One region of the Paenibacillus sp. OT2-17 genome, then DNA from elsewhere that is predicted to be linked to it. Evidence: riboswitches for the same ligand, from Rfam matches in the RefSeq annotation. Region 1 holds a riboswitch; the other holds the start of a gene.
The links. Region 1 has a riboswitch for glycine ahead of sdaAB (L-serine ammonia-lyase, iron-sulfur-dependent subunit beta). Riboswitches for the same ligand answer to the same signal wherever they lie in the genome.
Positions count from the first base shown of each region.

Region 2: another riboswitch for glycine. It lies ahead of GRP75_RS09400 (alanine/glycine:cation symporter family protein); the one in region 1 lies ahead of sdaAB (L-serine ammonia-lyase, iron-sulfur-dependent subunit beta).

Region 1 covers NZ_WUDQ01000007.1:9,943-17,808, forward strand. The annotation lists gene GRP75_RS03750 (non-oxidative hydroxyarylic acid decarboxylases subunit C) at 1-274, shown strand, start outside; gene GRP75_RS03755 (non-oxidative hydroxyarylic acid decarboxylases subunit D) at 315-539, shown strand; gene GRP75_RS03760 (hypothetical protein) at 611-1,072, shown strand; gene GRP75_RS03765 (serine hydrolase domain-containing protein) at 1,237-2,397, shown strand; gene GRP75_RS03770 (Ig-like domain-containing protein) at 2,613-4,949, shown strand; gene sdaAA (L-serine ammonia-lyase, iron-sulfur-dependent, subunit alpha) at 5,020-5,919, opposite strand; gene sdaAB (L-serine ammonia-lyase, iron-sulfur-dependent subunit beta) at 5,909-6,598, opposite strand; glycine riboswitch at 6,810-6,925, opposite strand; gene GRP75_RS03785 (DUF6359 domain-containing protein) at 7,140-7,866, shown strand, end outside.
Region 2 covers NZ_WUDQ01000042.1:6,764-14,629, reverse strand. The annotation lists gene GRP75_RS09415 (carbohydrate ABC transporter permease) at 13-888, shown strand; gene GRP75_RS09410 (carbohydrate ABC transporter permease) at 911-1,738, shown strand; gene GRP75_RS09405 (iron-containing alcohol dehydrogenase) at 1,901-3,073, shown strand; gene GRP75_RS09400 (alanine/glycine:cation symporter family protein) at 3,131-4,549, opposite strand; glycine riboswitch at 4,704-4,798, opposite strand; glycine riboswitch at 4,817-4,893, opposite strand; gene GRP75_RS09395 (glycoside hydrolase family 1 protein) at 5,062-6,519, opposite strand; gene GRP75_RS09390 (LacI family DNA-binding transcriptional regulator) at 6,747-7,718, shown strand.

The sequences.
Region 1 (7,866 bases):
TGTGGTGGATGAGGATGTCGATCCGTTCAATCTGCCGCAGGTCATGTGGGCTTTATCCACCAAGCTTCATCCAAAGCATGATACTGTCATAGTCCCAGGCTTGTCTATTTTACCGCTTGACCCCGGTTCTGACCCGGCAGGTATGACGCACAAAATGATATTGGATGCGACGACACCTGTAGCACCGGATATTAGAGGACATTACTCGCAGTCGCTCGATTCCCCGTTGGGTGTAGCAGAATGGGAGAAAAAGTTGAGCCAAATGCTTCGCTAAATATTTTAAAAACAAAAAAAGATTAAAGGAGTGCTGACAGATGCATATTTGTCCCCGTTGTGAATCTAATCGTTCGGAGGTTGTTACCCGCTCGCCAGTTAAAGGCGCCTGGGAGGTTTTGTTGTGCCCTGTATGCCTGTTCACATGGCGGACCTCAGAACCGGATAGCATTACTGATCCAGCAAAGTATAAATCGGCGTTCAAGGTAAACCCCAAAGATATTCCGAATGCTGCTCATGTTCCTCCTATTCCAGAGCGGATATAGGGTCGTTCGTAAGCAGCCGTAAATTATGGTACTTTGAAGTTATAGGCCAAATGTAAAGGGGATTATACTTCATGCAGACACCAAGGATCGGTAAGGAACTGTTCACGCTACTGGACGGTAAGGTATTGGAGGACAAGCAGCATGAAGCAATGATGCTGCTGACGGTCACGGAAGATCAGTGGCCGCACATAGCGATGATTAGTGTGGGCGAAGTTGTAGCGCTGGACGAGGGGAATTTGCGTCTGGCACTATGGCCAGGCACGACCACGACGCGCAACATGATTCGTACCAGGAAGGCGACGCTTGCGGTGTTTACCGGGGGGAAGGCGCATTATGTGCGGTTGTCGCTGGAACATCTGCCTGCTTTGCCCGAAGCCAAGCATGTACGTGAGCGATTTGCGGCTCATGTTTTTGCAGCCAGAGAAGATTCGGCCCAATATGCGGATATCTTGACAGGTGTCACGGTCCGTCTCAAGGAACCGGAATCGGTGATTCATCGCTGGAAGGAAACGGTGGCCGAGCTGTTAATGTAAAGCCATCTGATTATGACAAATAATCTATGTATTTACCAAGTTTACCGTTAAAATAAATGCGGGGAATAAGCGCTTACAAGGGATCGCGCTGAGCTTGTTAGAACAGGAAATTAGAGCGCGAGGGGAAGGTTGTTTCTTTTGAAGTAAAAATAGGAGGGATGAATATGTCTCGTTTTGACAAGGTAGATCAGCTATTGAAACATTTCGTAGCAAATGGGCCAGCAGGTTGCGGTTGTGCCATTGCCCAGAATGGTCAAGTGTTGTATGAAGGATATCATGGATATGCTGATCTGGAAGCCCGAAAGCCAATCACTGAGGATACAGTGTATCGCTTGTTTTCCATGACAAAAGTTGTTGTCTGTGCGGCTGCACTTATGCTGTACGAACGCGGGGAATTTTTGTTGAATGAGCCTTTGTATGAATATTTTCCCGAATATCGTAATGCGCATGTATTCAAAACCGCTCCTAACGGATACACCTATGTGGATAAGGCGGAGAATCCCATTTTAATTAAGCATATATTCAATATGAGTGTGGGTCTTCCTTACGCTTCCGAGTCTTCAGAGACAGGACGGGCAATGCAAAAGGTCCTTAGAACGTTAAAGGAAAAGCAGGGGAAAAATGATCTGCGCACAGAAATTAAAGCGCTTTCTGATATTCCACTTTCATTTGAGCCGGGAACACGCTGGTTATATGGATATGGACATGACCTGGTTGCAGGTCTTATTGAAGTGATTTCAGGTAAATCATTAGGGCAATTCCTAAAGGATGAAATATTTGATCCGCTTGGAATGAACAATACAGGTTACCGATATCGTGGAGATATTGAATCGCGAATGGCCTCCTTTTACCAACGAACAGACGCCGGAGAGCTAGAAAAAATAGAGGGTTTCTTGGATGAATATCATCAGCCCGATGCTATATATGAAAGTGGGGGCGCAGGTCTGTATTCGACAGTTAAGGAGTACCTTACATTTTCACAAATGCTGTCGAATGGAGGTATGGTAGATGGTGTGAGGCTATTAGGGAGAAAAACTATTGATTTAATGCGCACCAATCATCTGAATACAGATCAATTATTGGATTTTACTAATTCTTATCATACAGGTTATGGTTACGGACTGGGCGTGCGCACGTTAATTGATAAAGCGGCTGGGCATGCAAATAGTTCTATTGGAGAATTTGGCTGGACGGGAGTAGCAGGCACTTGGGTTTCTATAGATCCAAGCGAACAATTCTCCGTCGTTTATATGCACCAACTGGCTCCTAATATGGAAGAATACCATCATTTGAGAGTTCGCGCAGCAGCTTATAGCTGTTTGTAAATGCGAGGTTGTGGGTCTGTTGGGTAAACTCTTCACTATGGCTCTGAAGCTACACAAATTGTAATGTCTAATCTTTATCAGAAATGATCTAGTTAATAAGGACCAAATTTCCTTCGAAGCCTAAACTATTCTTTTCCATATGACGACATAAAACGTAGGTGTAAGGATTTTGCGAAATCCTTAATTTAAGTTTTGGAATGGGAGGGAATTAGATTTTGAAGAATAGATGGTCCGGTTTTCTGGCGTTGGTCATCCTGATTTCAAGTTTTACATCATATGCAGGGTTTGCATCTGCTGCGGATGCGGTGCTTTCCAAGATTGTCCTTTCCTCTAACGAGGTAACTTTGCAGCAGGGGGATACGGCTGCGTTGACGGCTACTGCTGTTTTTAGCGATGGGACAACCTCGAATGTAACCGTAAGCACGGATTGGAAAAGTGATAATACAACTATTGCTACTGTGTATAATGGTACAGTTTCGGCCAAGGCTGAAGGGGAAGCCACCGTGGTTGCGACCTATAAAGAGAAGGTACAATCGGTTCAGGTACATGTAACGAAAAAGGTTAAGGCGCTGACATCCAGTGTACAAAGCCTGAACTTGCGTTCAAGCGGTACAGGACAGGTTGATTTGACAGCGACATACAGTGATAATACAACAGCTCAGGTTTCGGGTGATGCTACTTGGACCTCCGATAATCAAAAGGTAGCCACAGTAGTTAACGGATTGGTTACCGCTCAGGGAGCAGGTACAGCCAATATTAAGGCCGTATATGGTCAACAGACCGTAACCATTGCTGTGCAGGTGGAGCAGGTTAAACGTCTCGATGTCAGTTCATCAGAGGTTTCTCTTTTGCTGAAGGATACGGAGAAGGTTAAACTTACGGCGACATTCCCGGATGGATCGGTACAGGACGTGACAGAGTCTGCTGAATGGAGCTCCAGCAATGCAGCCGTGGCGGATGTACTGAAAGGCACCATTACCGGCTACAGCGCGGGAAAGGCGACAATTACAGGTAAATATGGCACGATGTCCGCTACGATTTCGGTAGATGTCGATCAAACGAATAAGCTGAAAGCCAGCGAATCCAATATTTTTCTCCGTCTGGATGAATCTAAAAAAATACAAGTTACTGCCGTTTACCCGGATGGGACGGTAACGGATATCACAGATAAAGCTACTTGGACATCAAGCGATGAAAAAATTGCGACTGTGAATAAGGGAACGATTATGGCCATTGGAGCGGGTTCGGCTACGGTGACCGCTAAGTATGGAGATAAGACTGTTTCGATCAAGACAGATGTCGAAACCTCCAGATATTTGGATTTGAGTGAGGACAAGCTGAGCCTGAATGCCAAGGAATCCAAAAAGCTCAAGCTGACCGCAACGTATGTAACAGGTACGGAAGAAGATATCACAAGTAAGGCAGAGTGGAAGTCCAGCAATGAAGATATCGCTTTTGTCAGTGCGGGAGAAGTCACGGGTTATAAAACAGGTGAGGCTACGATCACCGCTTCTTATGGTGGCAAAACAGTTACAGCTACGGTATCCGTAAATGTACCCGGTGATCTGTCTCTGTCCTCCAAAACGGCAACGATTGATATTGATGAGGACTATACTGCAACTTTGACGGCTACTTATGCGGATGGGCGTAAGGAAGATGTAACACAGGATGCAGAATGGGCTTCAAGCGCGGAAGATATTGCTTCTGTGTCCAAAGGAACGATTACGGGTAAATCCGCTGGTAAAGCGGTTATTACAGCGACCTATAATGGCAAAAAACTGACGATTAACGTACAAGTAGGCCTTGTAGACCGTCTGGAAACAGACTCGCGTGTAATTGCGCTTGGTGCTCAGGAAACGAAGCAGCTGAAAGTAACAGGAGTTAAGAGTGGCGGTACAAAAACAGATGTAACCAAGGACGCCACCTGGACAACGAGCAATGTAAAAGTGGTTGAAGTTAGCGAAGGTTTGATCAAAGCGAATGGTAGCGGTAAGGCAACGGTGACTGCTTCATATGGCAAGCAAAACATTACGTTTACGGTAGAAGTGGACGTAGCGCAAAAGATTGAAGCGGATGCAATCGCGTTGTCACTTAAATCCGGAGATCAAAAAACCATCGCGATTGTGGTTAAATCGAGTGATGGTAAAGAAAAGGACGTTACGGCCCAAGCTGAATGGAAAACGTCTAATTATAAGGTAGCCACTGTTAAAAAGGGTCAGGTTACTGCGGTTAGCTACGGTAAAGCTAACATTCAGGCGAAGTTTGGCGGGAAGGTAATCAGCGTACCCGTGGATGTTGATACGCTTAAATATCTGCAAACAGACGAAGTTGCTTTGAATTTGAAGGCAGGACAGCTGGCCAAGGTTACGGCTACAGCCACGTATAAGGATGAGTCGGAGAAGGATGTTTCCAAACCGGCTGTCTGGTCCTCGTCCAGAATTGTTGTTGCGACCGTCAAAGACGGTAACATTAAGGCACAGGGCAAGGGCAAAGCAGTAATTACTGTGAAATATGCAGGTAAAATGACGAAGATACAGGTAACCGTTCAGTAAAAAAGAGAGCAAGCATACGTCCAAGGACGACATGCTTGCTCTTTTATTTTAAGGAGGCACCGCTTATAAATTATGACTTATCCTTCTTGGTCGGTGTGTTGCGTGTAAGTGATTCGGTCAAACGCTTGCCAGTCGGCGTCTGGGCCAAGCCGCCTTTGGCGGTCTCGCGGTGCTTCGACGGCATCGCACTGCCGACTTCAAGCATCACGTCAATGACTTCGTCAGACGGAATAGCGCTGCGCACACCCGCCAAAGCCATGTCCGCTGCGGCAAGCGCAGTCACGGCTCCCAGCCCGTTGCGCACGATGCACGGAATCTCCACGAGTCCGGCGACGGGGTCGCAAATCAGGCCGAGCGTGTTCTTAAGAGCGAGGCCCACGGCGTGGACAGCCTGTTCAGGCGTACCACCACGCAGCTCGACCATAGCGCCAGCAGCCATCCCGATAGCTGAACCAATCTCAGCCTGACAGCCTCCCTCCGCGCCAGAAATGAAGGAGTTGTTGGCGATCACGTAGCCAATGGCTCCAGCGGCGAACAGGCCGTTCACCATATGCTCATCATCCCAGCCGAACCGCTCCTGCGCACTGATGAACACACCAGGGATAACCCCACATGAGCCTGCGGTAGGCGTGGCGACAATACGACCCATGGATGCATTTACCTCCGACACAGAGAGGGCATAAGCCATGGCGAGCGCGGAGGCATCGCCGGAGCAGGTTTCCCCTGACCGCAGATACTCGGCTAGGCGCTTGCCGTCACCGCCCGTCAATCCACTGCGGGATACGGTGTCTTGTGTCTGACCGCGATGAACGGCTTCCTTCATGACTTCATAATAATCAGACATTTGGCGAAAGATTTCTTCCTCCGTTGTATTCGTCTCTTGTACCTGCTCTTGAATCATCAAGCGGCCAATTGTGGTGGATTCTTCAGCGCATAAAGCGCTGATTTCATGCAGATGGCTAAACCGCATCGGATTCAGCTCCTTTTTTCAAATTAATCATCTTAATTTCATACATATGAGGTAAAGAACGCAGTTCCGCAATCAGTTCAGCTGGAGCAGAACTGTCCGTTTCAATGGCGGTGAGTGCTTCACCATCCCGGCCTTTGCGATCTACGTGCATATAGGCAATGTTAATGTGGGCCGCGCCCAGCGCTGAAGTTATCGCGCCCAATGTACCGGGCTTATCCGAGTGGAGAAGCACCAGCGTAGGCAGCTCCCCAGTCAGATTGACCCGGAATTCGTTGAGCTGCTGGACATGGATGCTGCCGCCGCCGATGGAGGAGCCCAGCAGTGTGCGCTGATCCTCGCCCTTCCACAGCTCGAAACGGACGGTGTTCGGATGAGGCGCGGGGAGTCCGCTGACGGCGAATTCCACGGCCATCCCGGCTTGCTCTGCCCATTGCTCGGCATCCGGAATCCGGTGATCGTCCGTATCGTAATTAAGCAGCCCTGCGATGAGCGCCAGGTCTGTACCGTGTCCTTTATACGTGTCGGCAAAGGAGCCGTACAGCGTCATGCGGGCACGGTCAGGCTGCGTCCCGAGCCAGTGCCGGGCAACGCGTGCGAGCCGCACCGCGCCTGCGGTGTGTGAACTGGAAGGTCCGGTCATGGCCGGACCGATAATAGAAAATACATCTTTGAAACGCATGGTGTGGCCCCCTGTATGTTCTAATACCATACTATATGGTATTTCCGCGTCTTTGCGCGGTTATGACGGTTCCTAATGCTGACGCACAATGTGAGCACAAAAAAGGACAGGATAAGGAAGTTTCCCTTATCTCTGTCCTCGTTACCTGAGAGTTTCGTGCGGTGTTCTTACCGCCTTACCCCTTGGGTGGCTTGCGCTCTCTCCAGAGTTGCGTCAGATGACGATACATGGACCTGAGAGATTATCCGCCAGCCGGGTGCTGACGCCTTGCTCCTTCGGTGCCGCCAGAGTGTAGGCTCCCTGGACAGACTCTCCCGTCATCTTCATTCGCGTATACCGTTCTACATGTCTTTCTTAGCGTAATGTATGCCGTGCTCGGTGTCAATCACAGGTTTAATTTTTACATAAACAGGTGCGTTTCCAATAAAAAAGATTAAAATTTACATAATTATGGATGAAACCAGGAAGGAATTAGAAGATTGGCGGCTAATCTGATAAAGGACAAGTATATTTATGGAAATCATAGGAGGGATATTGACGTATGGTAAAAGGCTTGCGATTCACAGGTTCACGCTTAAAAGGGATGTTGCATCTAGCAGCGATCGTATCACTGCTGATCGGGATCTTCGTTCCATTCGGTCAGGTCAAGGCAGAGGGAGCATTGACAGTAGCCGAAGCACTTCAAGGCCAAAGCAGTGGAGGTACGGTGACGGTGGAAGGCTACATCGTCGGACATGCTACCGGATCGAAAACGGCTAACTTTTCTTCTCCGTTCGCGAATGATTTTAACGTACTGATTGCCGATCAGGCAAATGAACGTAATACGTCTAATCTATTGGATGTACAGCTGACTTCAGCGTACAGAGGGCAATTTGGGCTGTCAGGCCATCCTGAGCTGATCGGCAGCAAAATTCGTGTGACGGGTACACTCGGCGCCTACAATAATTTTGGTGGAGTGAAAAGTCCAAGCGATGTTGAACTGGTGAGCGGAAGCGATCCGGGGGAACCAGGTGAACCTGGCAACCCGGGTCAACCCGGTACTACATTGCCGGATGGAAAAGGCAAAAAGGTGCTGTTCGATAATACGCATGCACAGACCGCTGGCGCAGCAGATTGGGTCATTGAAGGCGCCTTCTCCGACTTTGCCAATGGACTGCGTAATGTAGGCTTTACGGTAGACCAATTGAATCGTCCCATTCCTTTCACTTATGGAGAGCAGGCTATAACATATGACAAGCTGCGCCAATATGATGTGTTCATTATTGGTG
Region 2 (7,866 bases), on a different contig from region 1:
CGTGTGGACATTATGCTGAGAGAAATCTGGAAGCACCGTGCCGTTTATGCTGCGATCTCGCCGTTTTATCTACTGTTTGGCATCTTTGGACTGTTTCCGATTGGTTTTTCATTATATCTAGCGTTTCACAAATGGGACGGGATCGGAGACATGACCTACAACGGCTTGGGCAATTTTCGCTACCTTGTGACAGACAATGAATTTTGGCAGGCTGTAGGCAATACGTTTGTGATTTGGGTGTACGCCACGATTCCAATGCTATTCTTCGCACTGATTATTGCCTTTCTGCTTTATGCCCCTTTTGTGAAAATGCGCACCTTATGGCGAGTTGGATTCTTCCTGCCCAATGTGACGTCTATTGTGGCTGTTGCCATCATATTTGGTGCCTTATTTGCCAACAATTTTGGATTTCTCAACTACCTTCTGCAACTCTTGGGACTACCCATGGTTCAATGGTTGAATGTGCCATGGGGTATCCAAATTGCCATTTCTTCTATGGTCGTATGGAGATGGATGGGCTATAACGCAATCATCTATTTGGCCGGACTCCAGAGTATTCCGCATGTGCTGTATGAGGCCGCCAAAATAGACGGGGCAACCGGAGCGCAAGCTTTTTTCCGCATCACTATCCCCATGCTACGCCCAGTCATTCTGTTTACGGTGATTACGTCCACCATCGGCGGTATGCAGCTCTTCACCGAGCCACAGGTCCTTGTCGGTAATGACGGCGGTTCCGGGGCAAGTGGCATGACCATCGTTTTATACCTGTATCGCGAGTCGTTCATTAACAACTATTTTGGATATGGTGCAGCCGTCGGATGGGGCATGTTCCTCATCATTGCTCTATTCTCCATCATAAACTGGAAACTCGTTCAAGGTAAAAAATAACGATGGGAAGGAGCTTCACAACATGATGCAGACACGCGCAAAATCCTTTGTTTTATATGCCGGATTGTTGGTGGGAATCATTCTGTCGATGTTTCCATTTTACTGGCTGATCGTCATGGCAACCCGTACAACCTCAGACATCTATCGTTTTCCACCACAATTGTGGTTTGGCAGCCACTTCTTGGATAACATAACGAGAGTATTACAACAGATTAATTTTGCCGGAGCCTTTTTTAATACCCTTTTTGTAGCCGGTTCTGTTACCCTATTGGTTCTGTTTTTCGATTCACTGGCAGGTTTTGCATTCGCCAAGTTTGATTTTCCGGGCAAAAAAGTGCTATTTATCGTTCTGCTAGCTACGATGATGGTCCCTTCACAACTTTCGCTTGTCCCCTCCTTTGTCATGATGGCCTCCTTTGGATGGGTAGGTACGTTCAAAGCGCTTATCATCCCGGGGATGGTAAATGCCTTCGGCATTTTCTGGATTCGTCAATATGCGGAAGAATCCATTCCAAAGGAACTGCTGGATGCGGGCCGGATGGACGGATGCAGCTTTTTTCGACTGTACTTGAATGTAGCACTGCCTATTCTACGTCCTGCGTTCGCTTTTCTCGGCGCATTTACCTTTATAGGAGCCTGGAATGATTATTTATGGCCGCTAATCGTCTTAACGGATGAACGTAAATTCACGCTCCAGATTGCACTGTCACAATTGAACGGGATTTACAATATGGATTATGCGATGGTCATTGCGGGCACCCTGCTGGCTGTACTGCCACTTATTATTTTATTTCTTTTCATTAGCCGCCAGTTTATTTCCGATCTTGCCGCCGGAGCAGTCAAAGATTAGATTTACTTGAATTCCCTTATTCATTTCATGTATAATAGTTAATCGTCATTTCAAATAGCTTACATGATGAAGTTAGGTATCCAACAGGCAATCAGGTTAAGCGATTTACGATTTGAACATGAACTATGAACTATGAACTATGAACTGAGGGAAGCTTACCAGATGAACAAATTCACATATTATAACCCCACCAAATTAATTTTTGGAGACAATCAAATTGAAGAACTCCAGCAGGAGCTGCTGAATTACGGCAAAAACATTTTGCTGGTATATGGAGGCGGAAGTGTCAAACGAAATGGTCTGTATGACCAGGTATTAAACGCGTTAGAGCCGCTACATCTCAACATTCATGAATTGTCCGGCGTAGAACCGAATCCGCGCTTGTCCACCGTTAAGAAGGGTATCGACATTTGCCGAAATGAAAAAATCGACTTCTTACTTGCTGTAGGCGGTGGAAGCGTTATTGATTGCACCAAAGCCATCGCAGCAGGGGCTGAATATGACGGCGACGTGTGGGATATTATCAACAAAAAGCACATGCCAACCCAGGCTCTGCCATTCGGCACCATCCTCACACTCGCCGCCACCGGTTCAGAAATGAATCCTGATTCTGTTATCACCAACTGGGAAACGAACGAAAAATACGTATGGGGCAGCGCGGTAACGCATCCGAAATTCTCGATTCTGGACCCAAAAAACACCTTCTCTGTGCCACGTGATCAGACGGTATATGGCATGGTGGATATGATGAGCCATGTGTTTGAACAATATTTTCACAATGTTAAAAATACACCGTTGCAAGATCGTATGTGCTTTTCCGTGCTGCAAACCGTGATCGAAACTGCACCTAAGCTGCTGGAGGATTTGCACAACTACGAGCATCGTGAAACGATTTTATATGCCGGAACGATTGCCCTTAACGGAACACTGCAAATGGGCTACTTCGGGGACTGGGCTTCGCATACGATTGAACATGCATTATCCGCTGTATATGATATTCCTCATGCTGGCGGTCTGGCGATCCTCTTCCCCAACTGGATGAGACATACGGTGGATCAGGATGCTGCACGCATGAAGCGGCTGATGCTCAGCATGTTTGATTTAGATACCACTGGTAAAACGGATAAGGAAATTGCTTTGGAGGGGATTGATCGCCTGAGTGCATTCTGGACAAGTCTCGGTGCCCCTTCCACCCTGGCCGATTACAATATTAATGATGAGCAATTGGAAAAAGTCGCAAACATTGCAGCCCGTGAAATGGAATACGGAGGCTTCGGTAATTATAAAAAGCTGAATCAAGAAGATATTTCAGCTATTTTGCACGCATCGTTATAACATTCAAAAGGGAGTGTCCTCAAGCCTGTGATGACTGAGGGCACTCCCTTTTGGAATTTATGAATTAACCGTTTGTCCTTTTTCTTCTACTTGGATAGCTGCCCCTACACTGGCACCTGCAAGAATGCCCTTTTTCTTACTAGAATTCAGAGAATCCATATAGGTTCGGGTTTCTGCGACTACAATTCCTGATAAGCCGAGCAGGGCAATCAGGTTCGGGAAAGCCATCATTGCGTTAAAGATATCTGCCAGCAGCCAAATCGCATCCAGTTTAATGAACGCGCCCCCGGCAACCAGTAGGATGAACAGATAGCGGTATGGCTTAATCCACTTGACCCCAAGCAAATATTCAACACAGCGTTCCCCGTAATAGTTCCAGCCGAGCATGGTGGTGAACGCAAACATAATCAGAATGATTGTGAGCAGTTCTGCCCCCAGCGGGAATGCGCTGGAAAATGCTTGCTGAGTCATCAGGCCCGCATCGGTAGGCCCGCTCCACACACCACTAACCAGTAGCGTCAACCCGGTCATCACACAAATAACCATCGTATCAATAAACACGCCTGTCATGGAAATTAGCCCTTGCTCCGCAGGCCATTTGGTTTTGGCAGCTGCAGCTGCAATCGGTGCGCTTCCCAATCCGGCCTCATTGGCAAAAATACCTCTGGCTACCCCACTTCGCATCGCCAGCATAATCGTAGCTCCGGCAAATCCGCCCGTTGCAGATGTAGTTGAAAATGCCGAATGGAGCACCAGCGCAATTGCGGCAGGAAGTTGGTCAGCAAACCGAATCAGTACGATGAGACAGATCAGTACGTACAAGCCTGTTTTAAAAGGAACGACCTTCGTCGATACCTTGGCAATGCTTTTGAGTCCTCCAATAGTAACAAGTCCTGTAAGGATAGCAATAATCAGTGCCGTTACAATGGGCGGAACGCCAAAACTGTTTTCGGTCGAAGATACAATCGCTTTGACCTGCGGAAACGTTCCAATCCCGAACAACGCTACCAGCATGCCCGAAAAAGCAAACAGCATCGCCAGCGGTTTAAAACGGCGTCCCAGACCTTTCTCAATATAATACATCGGGCCGCCGGAAAATTGCCCATTCCGATCCTTCACCCGGTATTTTACCGCAAGTACACCTTCCGCATATTTCGTCGCCATCCCAAAAAAGGCTGCAACGACCATCCAGAACAAGGCACCCGGCCCGCCCAGCTTAATGGCTGTTGCTACGCCGACAATACTTCCTGTGCCAACTGTAGCCGCCAACGCTGTACTCAAAGCCGCAAAACTACTTACATCCCCGCTGCCTTCATTCGGGGCTTTACCGATCAGCTTGATCGCTAGGGGCAGGCGGAATACCTGCAGCATCTTCAAACGTATGGTCAGCCATAACCCCGTTCCCATGACAAGAATGATGAGAGGCGCCCCCCATATCCAGCTACTAATCGCTTCTAACACATGTACCAAATTCATTTCAACCCGCTCCTCCAGCATATTAGAAAACAAAAAAGAGTCAAATCCGCTGATTCGACTCCTGGAGAGGTTAAAGGCACGAAAAAATACAACCATCTTGCGCAGGTTTCTGCCTCTAATATAAAAAAGCCTAGGGCATTCCCTGTCACAGGTTATTCGCGTCTCTGTCCTTTTGCCTGAGAGTTTAAGCAGATGTTCTCTGCGGTGCACCTTCGGCGCCCAATTAAGGGTCTCTCCAGAGTTCTGTCCGTTTACGGTCCCCGCTTGTTGCTGTAATCAGCCTAAGCACCTGAGAGTTTTGCCCCTTCGGTCGGAACCTTCGTTCCATCTCCCGCAAACATCAACCAGACATATGAAATTTTTATTCATTATACAGAAAACTTTCAGCTTATTACAAGTGAAAAGTTTGTGAAGCCCTCTGAAATATTATTATTGTGTCTATCAAAAAAGCGGGTACAGCAGATTGCATCCTTAGGATGTCCTCTGCTATACCCGCCCGAGATGATATGAAATTACAATTCTTCACCATTGGTTGCTATCACATTTTTATACCAGTTAAATGAGTCCTTTTTGGAGCGTTTGAGCGTTCCGTTACCATCATCATCCAGATCGACGTAAATAAATCCGTAGCGCTTGGACATTTCGGAAGTAGACATGCTCACAAGGTCGATAGGACCCCAGCTGGTGTAACCAATCAGATCAACACCGTCGGCAATTGCTTCCTTCATTTGAACAATATGCTGACGCAAGTAATCAATACGATATGTGTCATGCACAGATCCGTCTTCTTCCACCTTATCATAAGCACCTAGGCCATTTTCCACGATAAACAGCGGCTTTTGGTAGCGGTCATATAACGTGTTCAGCGTAACACGCAGACCGATCGGATCAATTTGCCATCCCCAGTCAGAGGACTGTAAATATGGATTTTTCACCCCGCCAATCAGGTTTCCTGCTGCTTTCTCACCTTCTGGACCTGCAGAAACGGTCAAGGTCATGTAGTAGCTGAATGAGATATAATCGACCGTGTTATTTTTTAAAATTTCGGCATCGCCTGGTTCTGTGTGTATAACAACATTATTTTCTTCAAAATAACGATTCATGTAGTTGGAATATTCCCCACGGGCATGCACATCCGTAAAGAACAGGTTCATCTGATTTTCATGCTGGGCTTTCAGTATATCCGCTGGATTACACGTATGTGGATAGCTTTCCATACGAGCCAGCATACAGCCGATCTGAGCGCCTGGGATGATCTCATGTCCCCGTTTGGTCGCCAGTGCACTAGCTACAAATTGATGATGCAATGCTTGATATATCGCTTGTTGTTTGTTTTCTACACGGTCAATAACCACACCGCCACCGGTGAACGGACTCATGGTCATTACATTGATTTCATTAAAGGTCAGCCAGTATTTTACTTTATCCTTATAGCGTGTAAACACCGTTTCGGCATAATTTACGTAGTGTTGTATGACTTCACGACCCAGCCAGCCATTATACTTCTGAGTCAGACCTAGCGGTGTTTCATAATGCGACAATGTTACCAAGGGCTCAATATTATATTTGCGCAGCTCATCAAATACATTGTCGTAGAATTGCAATCCTGCTTCATTCGGCTCGGCATCATAGCCATTCGGGAAAATCCGCGACCAGTGGATGGACATACGAAATACTTTAAAGCCCATTTCAGCGAACAATGCAATATCTTCTTTGTAGTGGTGGTAAAAGTCCACACCTTCACGTTTTGGGAAACGGGCATTGACTTTGCCTGCCAAAATGTCTTCAAGTCGCTCGGACGAAATCTCCATAGCATGATCGTTCTTGCGTTCTGCTTTGGGTACATAGGCAACCATGTCCGCACTGGACAATCCTTTTCCATCTACGTCAAAAGCGCCTTCCAATTGGTTAGCTGCAGTTGCACCACCCCACAGGAAATTTTCGGGAAATCCTTTTAATGTCTTAGTCATAGTATAAAAACCTCTTTCCGTATTTAAGATTTTTACTTTGGTCTAGTAAATAATACCCCTTTGGTGCAGGGAGTAGCACTTCGACAACTTTGCCGCCGGACAGTAACCGTTCTCCTTTGAAAAGCATTGACAGTTGCTTTAAAATAGACGTAATGCCTTCATAAGCATCCTAATCGTTGTAACGCGTTTCATGTCAAGTATTTTTTTCTTATGTGAGGAGAAGCACCATGTCGAATCTTGATCAAATTGCAAAACTGGCGGGCTTTTCCAAAGCTACGGTATCCAGAGTATTAAATCAGTCACCCCATGTCAGTCACGAAACAAGAACTAAGATTTTAAAAATCATGCAGGAATTGGATTATGTTCCTAATCGGAATGCCATTTCTCTATCCAAGGGTCAGACGCTTCAGATCGGTATCATTACTTCAACTATTAATGAAATTGTTCTGGCTTTTCTGGACAGCTTTGTGGAAGTAGCCGGCCAGTATGAATTCCAAACCATTATTTATACTTCGGGAGAAGACAAAAAGAAAGAGCTTCAAGCCTTTGAGGATTTAAAAAGAAAAAGAGTCGATGCGCTGGTCATCATTTCCTGCGTGAATGACACTGATTTTTTGAGTACCTATTGCAAATATGGCCCGATCGTTTCGTGGCAACGAATGGAGCATACCGATATTCGCTCCGTCGCTATGGATCAGTATGAAGGATATATGTTAGCGCTAAAACATTTGATACAAAAAGGCTATACTCGTATAGCCAACGCTTTTGGTCGTCCGAGCAGCATCAATACCCATAGCAGACAACGAGCCTACGAACAGATCATGAGTGAGAACAATCTGCCAGTGTTGCAACACTGGAATCACTCTTCTATTTATAATATCCGTGATGGCGAACAGGTCGTACGGGATTTGTTACAGCGTCGGGAAGAATTCCCAGAGGCTATTTTATGTGCTAACGATTATGTAGCAGTGGGCATTCTCTGCGAAGCACGCAGACAACGGCTGAACGTACCGGAAGATCTGGCGATTGTCGGATTCGATAACACGGAGCTGGCGCATACGATGGGGATTACAACGATTCAAAATCCCATCATGGCTCAAGCACAAAATGCTTTTTTCATGCTTTCCCCTCAGCTGATTGGACGCCAAATGGAGCTTCATTCGCTAGAGTACTGCCTCATTGAACGTACGACCACGTAAGGTAACGATTTACTTGCAAATTAGGCAAAAGGGCCTTGATATGAAATATTTTTTGTCGAATCAGAATAAAATATGTTGAAATCGCTTTTTTTTGTGCTACAATAGCACTATATCGAAGGATTGTGACCGGTGATGCGGGCAATGCCTG